DNA from 3 places in the Streptomyces sp. NPDC050439 genome. Region 2 is predicted to be linked to each of the others. Evidence: riboswitches for the same ligand, from Rfam matches in the RefSeq annotation. Region 2 holds a riboswitch; each other region holds the start of a gene.
The links. A riboswitch is a leader RNA that binds a small molecule or an ion and turns the genes downstream of it on or off. The one in region 2 is predicted to bind cyclic di-AMP.
Positions count from the first base shown of each region.

Region 1: it holds a riboswitch for cyclic di-AMP, as region 2 does, so the genes downstream of both, AB0I66_RS24440 (M23 family metallopeptidase) here and AB0I66_RS09340 (C40 family peptidase) in region 2, are expected to answer to the same signal.
Region 3: it holds a riboswitch for cyclic di-AMP, as region 2 does, so the genes downstream of both, AB0I66_RS01800 (LysM peptidoglycan-binding domain-containing protein) here and AB0I66_RS09340 (C40 family peptidase) in region 2, are expected to answer to the same signal.

Region 1 covers NZ_JBFAJT010000006.1:20,207-24,019, reverse strand. Annotated here, with positions in the region: gene AB0I66_RS24445 (PP2C family protein-serine/threonine phosphatase) at 1-985, shown strand, start outside; cyclic di-AMP (ydaO/yuaA leader) riboswitch at 1,188-1,334, shown strand; gene AB0I66_RS24440 (M23 family metallopeptidase) at 1,346-2,431, shown strand; gene AB0I66_RS24435 (aldo/keto reductase) at 2,569-3,513, shown strand; gene AB0I66_RS24430 (PrsW family glutamic-type intramembrane protease) at 3,518-3,813, opposite strand, start outside.
Region 2 covers NZ_JBFAJT010000002.1:484,492-488,304, reverse strand. Annotated here, with positions in the region: gene AB0I66_RS09355 (ATP-binding protein) at 1-111, shown strand, start outside; gene AB0I66_RS09350 (LysR family transcriptional regulator) at 100-1,011, opposite strand; gene AB0I66_RS09345 (DUF6328 family protein) at 1,126-1,668, opposite strand; gene AB0I66_RS09340 (C40 family peptidase) at 1,768-2,241, opposite strand; cyclic di-AMP (ydaO/yuaA leader) riboswitch at 2,245-2,417, opposite strand; gene AB0I66_RS09335 (hypothetical protein) at 2,773-3,081, opposite strand; gene AB0I66_RS09330 (ATP-dependent Clp protease proteolytic subunit) at 3,089-3,724, opposite strand.
Region 3 covers NZ_JBFAJT010000001.1:380,083-383,895, forward strand. Annotated here, with positions in the region: gene AB0I66_RS01790 (PAS domain S-box protein) at 1-431, shown strand, start outside; gene AB0I66_RS01795 (restriction endonuclease) at 620-1,306, shown strand; cyclic di-AMP (ydaO/yuaA leader) riboswitch at 1,685-1,841, shown strand; gene AB0I66_RS01800 (LysM peptidoglycan-binding domain-containing protein) at 1,845-2,594, shown strand; gene AB0I66_RS01805 (hypothetical protein) at 2,758-3,813, shown strand, end outside.

The DNA of each region.
Region 1 (3,813 bases), on a different contig from region 2:
CGCCGCGCCCTTCTACTCGCTGCTCAGCACCGTCCTCATCGGCGCCGCCTCCTGCACCGCCGTGCTCGCCCTGCACTTCAAGACCAGCACCACCACCGACGTCGAGGCCGTCACCGAACTGATCACGGTGGTGACCGTCGCCGTCCTCGCCGTCGTCATCAACCGCGTCGTACGCCGCAGCGACAAACAGCTCGCGTCCGCCCGCTCCATCTCCGAGGCCGCCCAGCGCGCGGTACTGCCCCAGCCGGACCCCCGTATCGGTGGTCTCGACGTCGCGGCGCGGTACGAGGCCGCGGAGGCCGACGCGTTCATCGGCGGCGACATGTACGCCGTGCAGGACACCCCGCACGGCGTCCGCGTCATCGTCGGTGACGTACGGGGCAAGGGCATGGGCGCGGTGGCGGCCGTCGCCGTGGTGATCGGGGCGTTCCGGGAGGCCGCCGAGCAGGAGGCCACGCTGGAGGCGGTGGCGCAGCGCCTGGAGCGTGCGCTCGCGCGTGAGGGCACGCGGCGCGACGGGCTCGACGCCTTCGAGGGGTTCACCACCGCCGTCCTCGCGGAGATCCCGCACGGCGACGGTCTGGTGCGTCTCATCAACCGCGGGCACCCGGGCCCGCTGCTCCTGCGCGGCGACGGACGGCTGTGCGTGCTGGCCGCCACCGATCCCGCGCTGCCGCTGGGGATGGGCGAACTGGGCGCCTGGCCGGACCGCGCGGACGAGACGGAGTTCCCGCCGGGGGCGATGCTGCTGCTCTACACCGACGGGCTCTCCGAGGCGCGTGACGTCCGGGGCGAGTTCTACGACCCGGCGGCGCGGCTCGGCGGCCGGATCTTTCCGGGGCCGGGCGGCCCGGACGCGCTCTTGACGACGCTCGTCGAGGAGGTGCGGCGGCACACCGGCGGCGGGGGCACCGACGACATGGCGTTGCTCGCGGTGCGGCGGCCGCTGTCACCGGCCGTGACGGAAGGACACCACTCCGCATAACAACTGACGTACTGTCAAGGAGATGTGAAGCTCCGGTGTGTGAAGAAGTGGGGTCAACTCGCCCCGTTCCGGCCCCCGGTGTCCCGATAAGTGCGGGCCATGAGCGTTAACGATCAGTCGGAACAGCTTGGAATACCGGCCTGCTGTCTATTAACGTTCGATAACGCAGCGCGGTCGTCCCAGCCGTCACTCGAGTCGGCTCCGCGCGCACGCGCCTAATCCCGAAAGGGAGCCGGGGAACCACTAATTGGGGTGAATCGGGCATCTGTGCATCCGTGCCAGATGTTCGTAGGAGACCTTCCTGCTCCGAACCCGTCAGCTAACCCGGTAGGCGAGAAGGAAGGAAAGGAGTGCGCCCCAGTGGCGTCCAACCGCCCTGCCCCCCAAGGCGTTTACGTACCGAATGACGACGATTTCGGTGGGTACGACGACAATTCCTGGGAGGAATGGAACCCCACCGAGGAGTCCATCCGTCCCGTCCGCGGCAGGCACCGCGTGCACAAGCGGGGTGGTGGCGGGCTCGCCCGCAGCTCCACGGTTCTCGGCGTAGGCGTCATCGCCGCCGTCGGCGCGGGTGGCATCGCCACCGCGCAGGACGGCAAGCCCCCGGTCTCCATCGCGATGCCGGACCTCTCGGCCGTCACGGACTCGCTGCCGGAGGCCAAGTCGCTTCCGGGCGTGGGGTCCCTGATATCCGACGACTCCTCCGACGCGGGTTCCGCGGACAACGGCGTGGTGACCGCCGCCGCACCCCTCAGCGCCGCCGGTCTCAGCGCCGCCGACACCGAGCAGGGCAGCACGGACGCGGGCGAGGCACTGCGGGCCCGGATCATGGAGCAGGCCGAGAACCAGCAGGACCAGGCGGACGACGCGGTCCAGAAGGCCGCCGAGGAAGCCGCCGTGAAGCAGGCCGCCGAGCAGGCAGCCGCCAAGCAGTCCGCGGCCGAGAAGAAGATCGCCGCCGAGAAGGCCGCCGCGAAGAAGAAGGCCGAGGCCGAGGCCAAGAAGAAGGCCGAGGCGGAGCGCCTGGCCAAGCTCGCGAAGAGCTACACCCTGCCCGTCGCCTCGTACACGCTCACCGGCACCTTCGGTCAGCCCGGCTCCATGTGGTCCTCCGGCTACCACACCGGCCTGGACTTCGCGGCTCCGACGGGCACGCCCATCAAGGCCGTCCACTCCGGCACCATCAAGGAAGCCGGCTGGGCGGGGGCGTACGGCTACCGCACGGTCCTCGAACTGGACGACGGCACCGAGGTGTGGTTCTGCCACCAGTCCTCGATGAACGTCAGCGCGGGCCAGAAGGTCACCACCGGCGAGACCATCGGCCGCGTCGGCGCCACCGGCAACGTCACCGGCGCGCACCTCCACATGGAGGTCCACCCGGGCGGCGACTCCACCGGGGTCGACCCGGCGGCGTGGCTGCGCGGCAAGGGCCAGTCGATCTGAGGCAACCCCGGCACCCCGGCGGTCCTGGCGACAACCCCCCGACGTCAGGGCTGCCGGTTCGGCGTGCGCGTCCCAGCCGATGGAATCCGGATCCCGTTGTACGGAATGCCGAAGTCCGCAAGGGCGTTGATCCCCTCATGACTTCTCTCCGCAAGCTTGGCTCGTCCGACCTCGAGGTCTTCCCGCTCGCCCTGGGCGGCAATGTCTTCGGCTGGACGGCCGACGAGGCGCAGTCCTTCGACGTGCTGGACGCCTACACCGCCGCCGGCGGCAACTTCATCGACACCGCCGACGTCTACTCGGCCTGGGTGCCGGGCAACAAGGGCGGCGAGTCCGAGACCGTCATCGGCAACTGGTTCGCCGCGCGCGGCAACCGCTCCGACGTCGTGCTCGCCAGCAAGGTCGGCGCCCACCCCGACTTCAAGGGCCTGTCCGCGCACACCATCAAGGCCGGTGCCGAGGAATCGCTGCGCCGCCTGCGCACCGATTACATCGACCTCTACTACACGCACTACGACGACCCGACCGTCCCGGTCGAGGAGGTCATCGGCGCGCTCGACGACCTGGTGACGTCCGGCAAGGTGCGCGCCATCGCCGCGTCCAACGTGACCCCCGAACGCCTCCAGGAGTTCCTGGACTTCTCCGACCGCGAGGGCCTCGCCCGCTACTCGGTCCTTCAGCCGCACTACAACCTCGTCTCGCGCGACACGTACGAGGGCTCGCTGGAGCAGGTCGCCTCGCGCTCCGGTCTGGCGGCCGTCCCGTACTACGCGCTCGCCTCCGGCTTCCTGACCGGCAAGTACCGTCCGGGCGCGCAGGTCGAGAGCGCGCGGGCCGAGGGCGCCGGCAAGCACCTGGAGACCGAGCGCGGCCGTCGCGTGCTCGCCGCGCTCGACGAGGTCGCCGAGGCCCGCGGCGCCGAGCTCGCGACGGTCGCCCTCGCGTGGCTCGCGGCCCAGCCGACGGTGGCGGCACCGATCGCCTCGGCCCGTACGGTCGAGCAGCTGCCCGCGCTGCTCGCGGTGGGCGAGCTCGAACTGACGGACGCCGAGGTGTCGAAGCTGACGGCGGCCTCGGCCTGACCGCCTAACCCCGGTAGGGGTTGTACGCGGGGTAGCGGTTGTACGCGGGGTAGGGCATCGCCGGCTGGGCGTACGGCTGTGGGTAGGCCGGGGGGCGGTATCCGTACGGCGGCGGCATCGGCACGAGCACGGGTGCCGTCGCGCGTGCCGCGTAGGCGAGGGCGGGGCGCGCGGCCTCGCGGCGCTCCCACAGCGCGTGCAGCAACTCCCGCTCGCGTACGACGAAGTCGGCGCCCGCCTTGCCCCGGCGCCCGCGGTGACGCAGGAGCGCGAGAGACGTCGCGTACGCCTCGTACTGGG
Region 2 (3,813 bases):
AGGCTGTCCGTCACGCCCACTCCCGAGGGCGGCAAGACGGTCTGGATCGAGCTGCCGTGGACCGTGCCGGTCCGGGGCGGGGCAGCAACCCCCTCGACCTCACCCCGCTGAGCGGCCGAAGGCACCCCGCAGCAGGGCCCGGAAGGTGTCCGCCGCCGGATGCGACACGTCGGTGCGGTGCACCACCGAGATCGTGCGCCGCAGACTGCCCGGCTCCAGCGGCCTCGTCCCCACCGGGGTGGCCGCCGTCCGCGCCACCATCTCCGGTACGACGGCGACGCCGAGCCCGGCGCTGACCAGCGCGCACACCAGCGCGTATCCCGGAGTCTCGACCAGGACCGCGGGCGTCGCGCCGGCCCGCACGAGCACGGACTCCACGCCCTGCCGGGAAGGGTGCGTCGGCGCCATGCTGATGAGCGGCTGCCCGGCGAGTGCGCCCAGGGGCAGCCTTGAGGAGGAGCTCGCGAGCGCGTGGCCCGGCGGGGTCACCAGGACCAGCTCCTCGACCAGGACCGGCTCCGCGCTCACGGACTCGGGCAGCGCCGCGGGATCGGCGGGCTCGTACGTGTGCGTGAGGGCCACGTCGACCTCGCCCGCCGCCACGGCCGCGACACCGAGCGGCGGTTCATAGCCCCGTACCGTCAGTTCGATGTCCGGATGGGCGCGGCGGAACGCGGTCAGCGCGGGCGGCACCAGATGGATCCCGGCGGCGGTGAAGGTCCCCACGCGCAGCCTGCCGCCGGACAGGCCCGCGAGCCGGGTCAGCTCGTGCCGGGCCTGCTCCATCTCGTCCAGGACCCGGCGGGCCCGCGCGAGCAGCAGTTCACCCGCGCCGGTCAGCCGTGCCCCGCGGTGATGCCGTACCAGGAGTGCGGTGCCCGCCTCCCGTTCGAGCTTGGCCAGCTGCTGGGAGAGGGCGGGCACGGTGTAGCCGAGGCGTTCGGCGGCGCGGGTGATCGACCCGGCCTCGGAGACCGCCACCAGTGCGGCGAGCCGCGTCGGGTCGTACATGGTCTCTCCCGGCGGCATGGGGGTACACGGCTGCTCAAGGCAGACCCAGGATATGCGCGCGCTGCGCTCGTCGGCGCGGCAGGCGAGCGCCGAGCGTGCTCGGGCCCGCGCTTCTCACCGGGGCTTTGACGACCTGACGTCGTCCGGGCCGTCCGGTTCCTCGTCGTCGCGCGCACGGCGCAGCAGCAGGGGGAGCAGCCCCCACAGGCCCGCGCACACCACCAGCGTGGCCGCGCTCGCGATGATCCCGCCGGTCCGGCCCACCGCCACGTCGACGACCAGGAGCACGGCGCCGGAGACCGCGAACACCAGGACGCCCAGGCCGATGCCGGCGAGGCGGGACGACACCCGCACGATCAGCGGCTTGGAGTGCTTCCCGAACAGCGACCTGTGCACGGCTGCCGGAGCGGTGAACAGCGCCGCGGCGAGCACGGCGAGCAGCAGCGTGGTGACGTATGTGGCGCGCTGGACCGTGTCGAGAGAGGGGAAGCGCTCGGTGAAGGCGAGCGTCAGCAGGAAGGCGAAGAGGATCTGCACCCCGGCCTGCGTGACGCGCAGCTCCTGGAGGATCTCCGCGAAGTTGCGGTCGGCGCGTTCGAAGCGCGTCTCGTTGCGCGGTGGGTCGTCCGAGGCAGGAGCACTGCTGTTTTCGGCCATGGCGCACGAGTATCCGTGCCGACGCGCCCCACGCCTGGCGGGCGCGCCGACCGGAGGGCCGGGCGGGGGCCGCCCCGCCCTCCGGCCGATGACGGATGATCAGCGCACCCTGCCGTACGAGACGCTCTTCGTCCAGATCTTCTCGAGCCGCACCTTGGTGTTCGACTTGGGGGCGTGCCAGATCCGGCCCTTACCGGCGTAGATGCCGACGTGGTAGACGTTCCGGCCGGAGTGGAAGAAGACCAGGTCGCCGCGGACGCGCTTGGAGGCGGAGACGTGGCGGGTCTTGTTGTACTGCTGTGCGGCGGTGCGTGGCAGCTTCTTGCCCGCCCGCTTGAAGGAGTACTGGGTCAGACCCGAGCAGTCGAACCGGTGGGGTCCCGTTGCTCCGTAGCGGTACGGAGAGCCTTTCTTGGAGGCGGCGATCTTGAGCGCCTTCGTCCCGTGTGTCGCGGCTTCCGCCTCCGACGTGAGCCCCGGGGCCACGAGGGTGCCGCCTACGACGGCGAGCGTGAGGGCGGATACGGACCCGACCCTGGTGAGCAGCGACGGAACATGATTCAGCGCAGTCATGCGCAACCCTTCGTCAACCGCCTGTGAAGGATGACCTGTCGGATTCGGGCTGACAAAGTTGCCCGGCCGCGTACTGCGGCTTCACCCCAAGGGTCGTTGTCCGGACCTTCCGGACCGACCCGTCATGCCTGGGTCCTCCACTCCTGCCGATGCACCGATGTCGACCGGTCATCCGGGTGGCGGCAGGACTCGGCGTCCGCCCGGACCGCCCCGCCGCTGTGGCGGGGGCTTGTCGTCGGAGAGGATCTTGACCCGACTCGGGGTCGAAAACCGAGCCGAAACGGCGTTTTGTGAGGCTCCTCACGGCTGAACCGTTCGGGTGGACACGGTCGGATTCGGGACCGGGAGAGCGCGCCGGACGATCGTTCGACCAGCACCGGAACGCGGAATTCCGGCCCACGCGTACACATCTGACGCAACTGAAGACGTCCAGAAAAAGGACGAATGTCTACGCCGAATGTGGTAGCCCGTTTGGTTCGTTTGAGATCGGCCCCGGACGCAACGGAGTTCGCGGCCCGAGGTGACGGGTGCTCAGGGGCCTGCTGGGGGAGGCAAGGTGACCCGCCCGGCCCGCCGCTCTCCGTCGAGCACCCGCAGCGCACGGGCCAGCGTCGGTGCGTGCACGGCGCTTTCGCCCCGCTGGTGCATGAGCGTCAGCGCGTCCCGCAGGGCGGTCGCGCTGCCGACCAGGGCCTGGGCGGCGCGCAGTCCTCCGTAGGTGTCAGAGGCGCGGGCGGGATTGATCCGGCCCAGCAGGTCGACCACTTCGAGGTACCGGTCGATCAACTCGCCCTCGGCGCGGGTGAGTGCGGGCAGCGGGGGAAGTTCGGGCGGCAGCATCGGCGGCTCACCCCGCGTCCGGGGCGCGCAGGGAGGACTTGCGGCTCGCGATGATCCCGTCCACCAGGCCGTACTCGACTGCCTCCGCCGCGTCGAGGATCTTGTCCCGCTCGATGTCGGCCGCGACGCGTCGTGCGCTCTGCCCCGTGTGCCGGACGAGCAGCTTCTCCAGTTGTGCGCGGGTGCGCAGGAGTTCGTCGGCCTGGATCACCAGATCGGAGGTCTGGCCGTGCACCGGTTCGGTCAACGAGGGCTGGTGGATCAGCACACGGGCGCCGGGCAGCGCGAACCGCTTGCCGGGGGTGCCCGCGGCGAGCAGGACGGCGGCCGATGACGCGGCCTGCCCCAGACAGGTCGTCTCCACGTCGCAGGTGACGAACCGGATCGTGTCGTAGATCGCGGTCATCGCGCTGAACGAGCCGCCGGGGGAGTTGATGTAGAGCGCGATGTCGCGGTCGGGCGCCAGGTGTTCGAGGTGCATGAACTGCGCCATCACGTCGTTGGCCGACGTGTCGTCGATCGGCGTCCCCAGAAAGACGATGCGCTCTTCGAGCAGCTTCGAATACGGGTCCAGCGTCCGTCGGCCCGTACTGGAGTGCTCGGTGAACTCGGGCAGGACATAACGGGCGAACGTTCGGTTCATGGCACGTCTCTCCTCTGCCGGGGTCGGCTGCTCCCCAAGGCTTCCTGTAAAAAATGTACAGGACGTACGTAACGTCGGGGGTGAGAAGT
Region 3 (3,813 bases), on a different contig from region 2:
GCAGATGGAACGGTCTGATAGCCCGCCGCACGAGACGGGTGGAGACGTCCGCCGTGCTCGTCGACACTCAGGGGCGGCAACGCCGTGCGCAGCTGCACCTGACGACGGTCGGCCATTCCGCCGGCCGAGCCCGGCACGTCTGGGCCGTCGTCACACATCAGAGCCTGGCCCACGAGGCCCACCCCTCGCTCACCGCGGCGCAGATTCGCATCCTCTCCCTCCTTGCGGAAGGCAGCAGCAACAGTGACATCGCCACCTCGCTGCGGCTGTCCCGGCAGACGGTCGACTACCACCTGAGCCGCCTGCGGCAACTCCTGGACGCCACCACCCGCCCCGCCCTGGTCGCCCGGGCCTACGTCCTGGGCATCCTCGCCCCACGCGCCTGGCCCCCGCGATCGGCGACGGCGGCCCATCCGCTCAGTTCCGTCTGACGGACGGAATCCGGGCACGGAGTCAACGCCTGGAAATAGCCCTGCGTCTGACGTGAACGAATCTATTCGGACCGTCAGTGGTGGCTGCAAACATGGAAGGTCGGAGGGGGAGTCCGTCGGGAAAGGGAGCCGCTCATGCCGATTGTCAGGCTCTTTTCACTCCAGGGCGGTCGGCAGTGACGCGGCGGATGCCCGCGCGGCGGCGCCGGCGGCGCCCGACCAAAAGGCAGCAGCGGCAACAAGCGCGACTCGTGGCGCTCCTTGCCGGTGCTGCCGTGGCCCTCGTACTCGTCACCTCATTGGTCAATTGGCTGATGGACCACTGGTGGTTACTGATCGGGTCAAGTGTCGCGGCCGCGGTCGCGAGCCTTGGAATCTTGCATCAGCGACGCCAACGGGCCCTGTGGGCGGACGTCCGGCGCCGTCAACTGCGCTATGCGATGTCGCAATTGGACTCACTGCATCACCGCGACTTCGAGTACGCGGTGCGGGACTTGATGCGCCGCGACGGCTGTACGGATGCCCGGCAGACGGGTGGCACGGGTGACAACGGGGCTGACGTGCTGGCCACCGACCCGATGGGCCGCAAGTGGGTCATCCAGTGCAAGCACCGCGGGAACGGAGCGCAGGGTTCGCCGGTCGGCACGCCCGACCTGCAGCGCGTCAACGGGACAGCCCGCCAGCTGCACGGCGCGGACATCGTCCTGGTGGTGACCAACGGACGCTTTTCCCAGCGGTGCGCCCCCCTGGCCCGACAGCTGCACATGCACCTGGTCGACCGCGCCACGCTCGCCAACTGGGCGGCGGGATCACGGCCGTTGTGGGAATTGCTGCCCAATATCCCGCCCCCGCCTCGCTTTATGCCTACGAACTGAGAGCCCATATCAGGCTCGCCGGAAGGCATCACCACCGGGTCCCACCCAAAAAAGATGCCCGTTTTGACATGAAAAATAGGGATCGCATTATGTCCGCTTTTGCGAATAAGGCCACGTCTGCACCCACTTGGCGTCGCAGCGCAGTGGAATGAGTCACACCCGCAGATCGGGGCCGCAAGAGCCGCCCAGCGCATTTTCGCTTCCCCCAAACAAAGTTGAGGCTAATTGATCAATGGGGGCGCGGGCCGCGGACTCCGAGAATGACCCTCGCGCATTCTCCGAGAGAATTCCGGCCTTGTTCTGTCCGGGCAATCTCGCCTAACGTCACCGTCAATCCGGATGGAACGCCGAATCCTGCCGCTGTCCGGAAACCCTTCCCGTACTCACTCACTTACGCACGGCAGGAGCGGGGGACCCAGGTAAGCCGCCGATCCGGATTCCGGAACGGCTAGGGGTGAAGTCGCATTCACAGTGCGACCGGACATCTCCCGTCCGAACCCGACAGCTCACCTCGTAGGCGACGGAGAGGAAATTCGTCATGCCTGCAAAGGGTAAGCACCGCCGCCCCAAGTCCAGCTCGCTCAGCCGGGGCATCGCCGCGGCAGGTACGGGCGGCGCCGTGCTCGTCCTCCCGGTGATCGGCGCGACCGCCGCCAGTGCGGCGCAGCCCGCGGCGGCCGCCAAGCCCGCCGCCGCCCCCAAGACCTATGTCGTCGCCGCGGGCGACTCTCTCGCCAAGATCGCCCGGGAGCACTCCGTCGGCGGCGGCTGGAAGAAGCTGTACGAGGACAACCGCAGCGTTCTGGGTGCCGACCCGAAGCTGATACACCCCGGCCTCAAGATCACCATTGGGCAGAAGGCTCCGGCGGACGACGCGGCCGCCCGCAAGGCCTCCGACGAGCGGGCGGACCGTTCCGAGCGCACGAACGCCGCCAAGCCCGCCGTCGCCCCGGCGAAGAAGACGTACGCCGACAACCTCGACGGCTGGATCAAGGAGTCGCTCGACGTCATGGCGCAGCACGGCATCCCCGGCACTTACGAGGGCATCCACCGCAACGTCATGCGCGAGTCCTCCGGCAACCCGCTGGCCATCAACAACTGGGACGTCAACGCCGTCGCGGGAACCCCGTCCAAGGGACTCCTGCAGGTCATCGCCCCGACCTTCGACGCCTACCACGTGGTCGGCACCTCGCTGGACAGCTATGACCCGGTCGCCAACATCACCGCCGCCTGCAACTACGCGGCCGACCGCTACGGCTCGATCGACAACGTGAACGGCCCCTACTAGGGGATCCCGGTCTCTCGGGCCCTGGGCCCCGGCACGCCGTACGTGCCGGGGCCCAGGGCTGTCGGAACCTCCCGCAGGGGAGCCTCGAATTGGCATGCACCCGTCTATTCACGGACGGGGGCATGCCAATAAGGTGAGCGACCTTCGCGTTCTGGGGGGTCTCATGAACGGTCTCCGTGGTCTTCGTGCTCTCCGTGATGCCCGTGATCTCCGTGCGGTCATCGTCTGCCTTGTCGTCGCGTGTACCGCGGCCGTGTCGCCTGTCGCGCTCGTATCCCCGGCCGCGGCGGTGCCGCCTGCCGAAGCCCACGCGCCGAGCGTGACGCCGAGCTGGTCGGCGCTGCCGGTACCCGCGGCCGCACCGCCCGTGACCGTGTCCGATCTCGCCGCCCGCGGGCCGGGCGATGCCTGGGCGACCGGGTACGAGCACACCACCGACTGGGTGCGGCCGATGCTGTACCGCTGGGACGGCGCGGCGTGGAGCCGGGACAGCAGCTTCCCGGGCGCCGAGGCATCGGGCTGGCTCGGCAAGGTGCAGTTCGTCGGCAAGGAAACGTGGATCTTGCACAACCGCGACGGAGCGGGCGAGATCCTGCGCCGGTCGGCGGGAGGACCGGGAGGGCCGGAAGGGTGGAGCACGGTCCCCCTGCCACAGACCTTGTGGACCTACCAGGACTTCGCCGCCGTGCCCGGTGCCGCCTGGGTGGTCGGTGAGGACGAGACGGGGCTGAAGGTCCTGCACCACGACGGCTCCGACTGGACCACACAGTCCACCCCCGACGGCGTGCTGTACGTCATGGGGATCACCGCGCGCTCGGCCACCGACGCCTGGGCCTGGGCGGACACCACCAACGGGACCACCGTCCTGCGCTGGGACGGCACCGCCTGGCGGGACGCGAAGGTGCCGCTGCCGCCGAACAGCAACGTACACACGATGCTGCTCGAACCCTCCGGCCGCGTCACGATCGGCGGCAGTCAGTACAGCGACGGCGCGTCACGCACGTACCTCATGACCTGGAACGGCCGCACCTGGCGCACCACCCACCCGCCCCTGGGCGACACCTACACCGAGGCCATGGTGCGCGGCCCGGACGGCGCGCTGTGGCTGCCGGTGCGCAGCGACCGCGCGTTCCAGTCGAAGTACGCGCGGATCGACGGCTCCCGCACCACCTTCTCCTACGGCCCCGAGCGCACGAACGCGATCGACGTGAAACCGCGT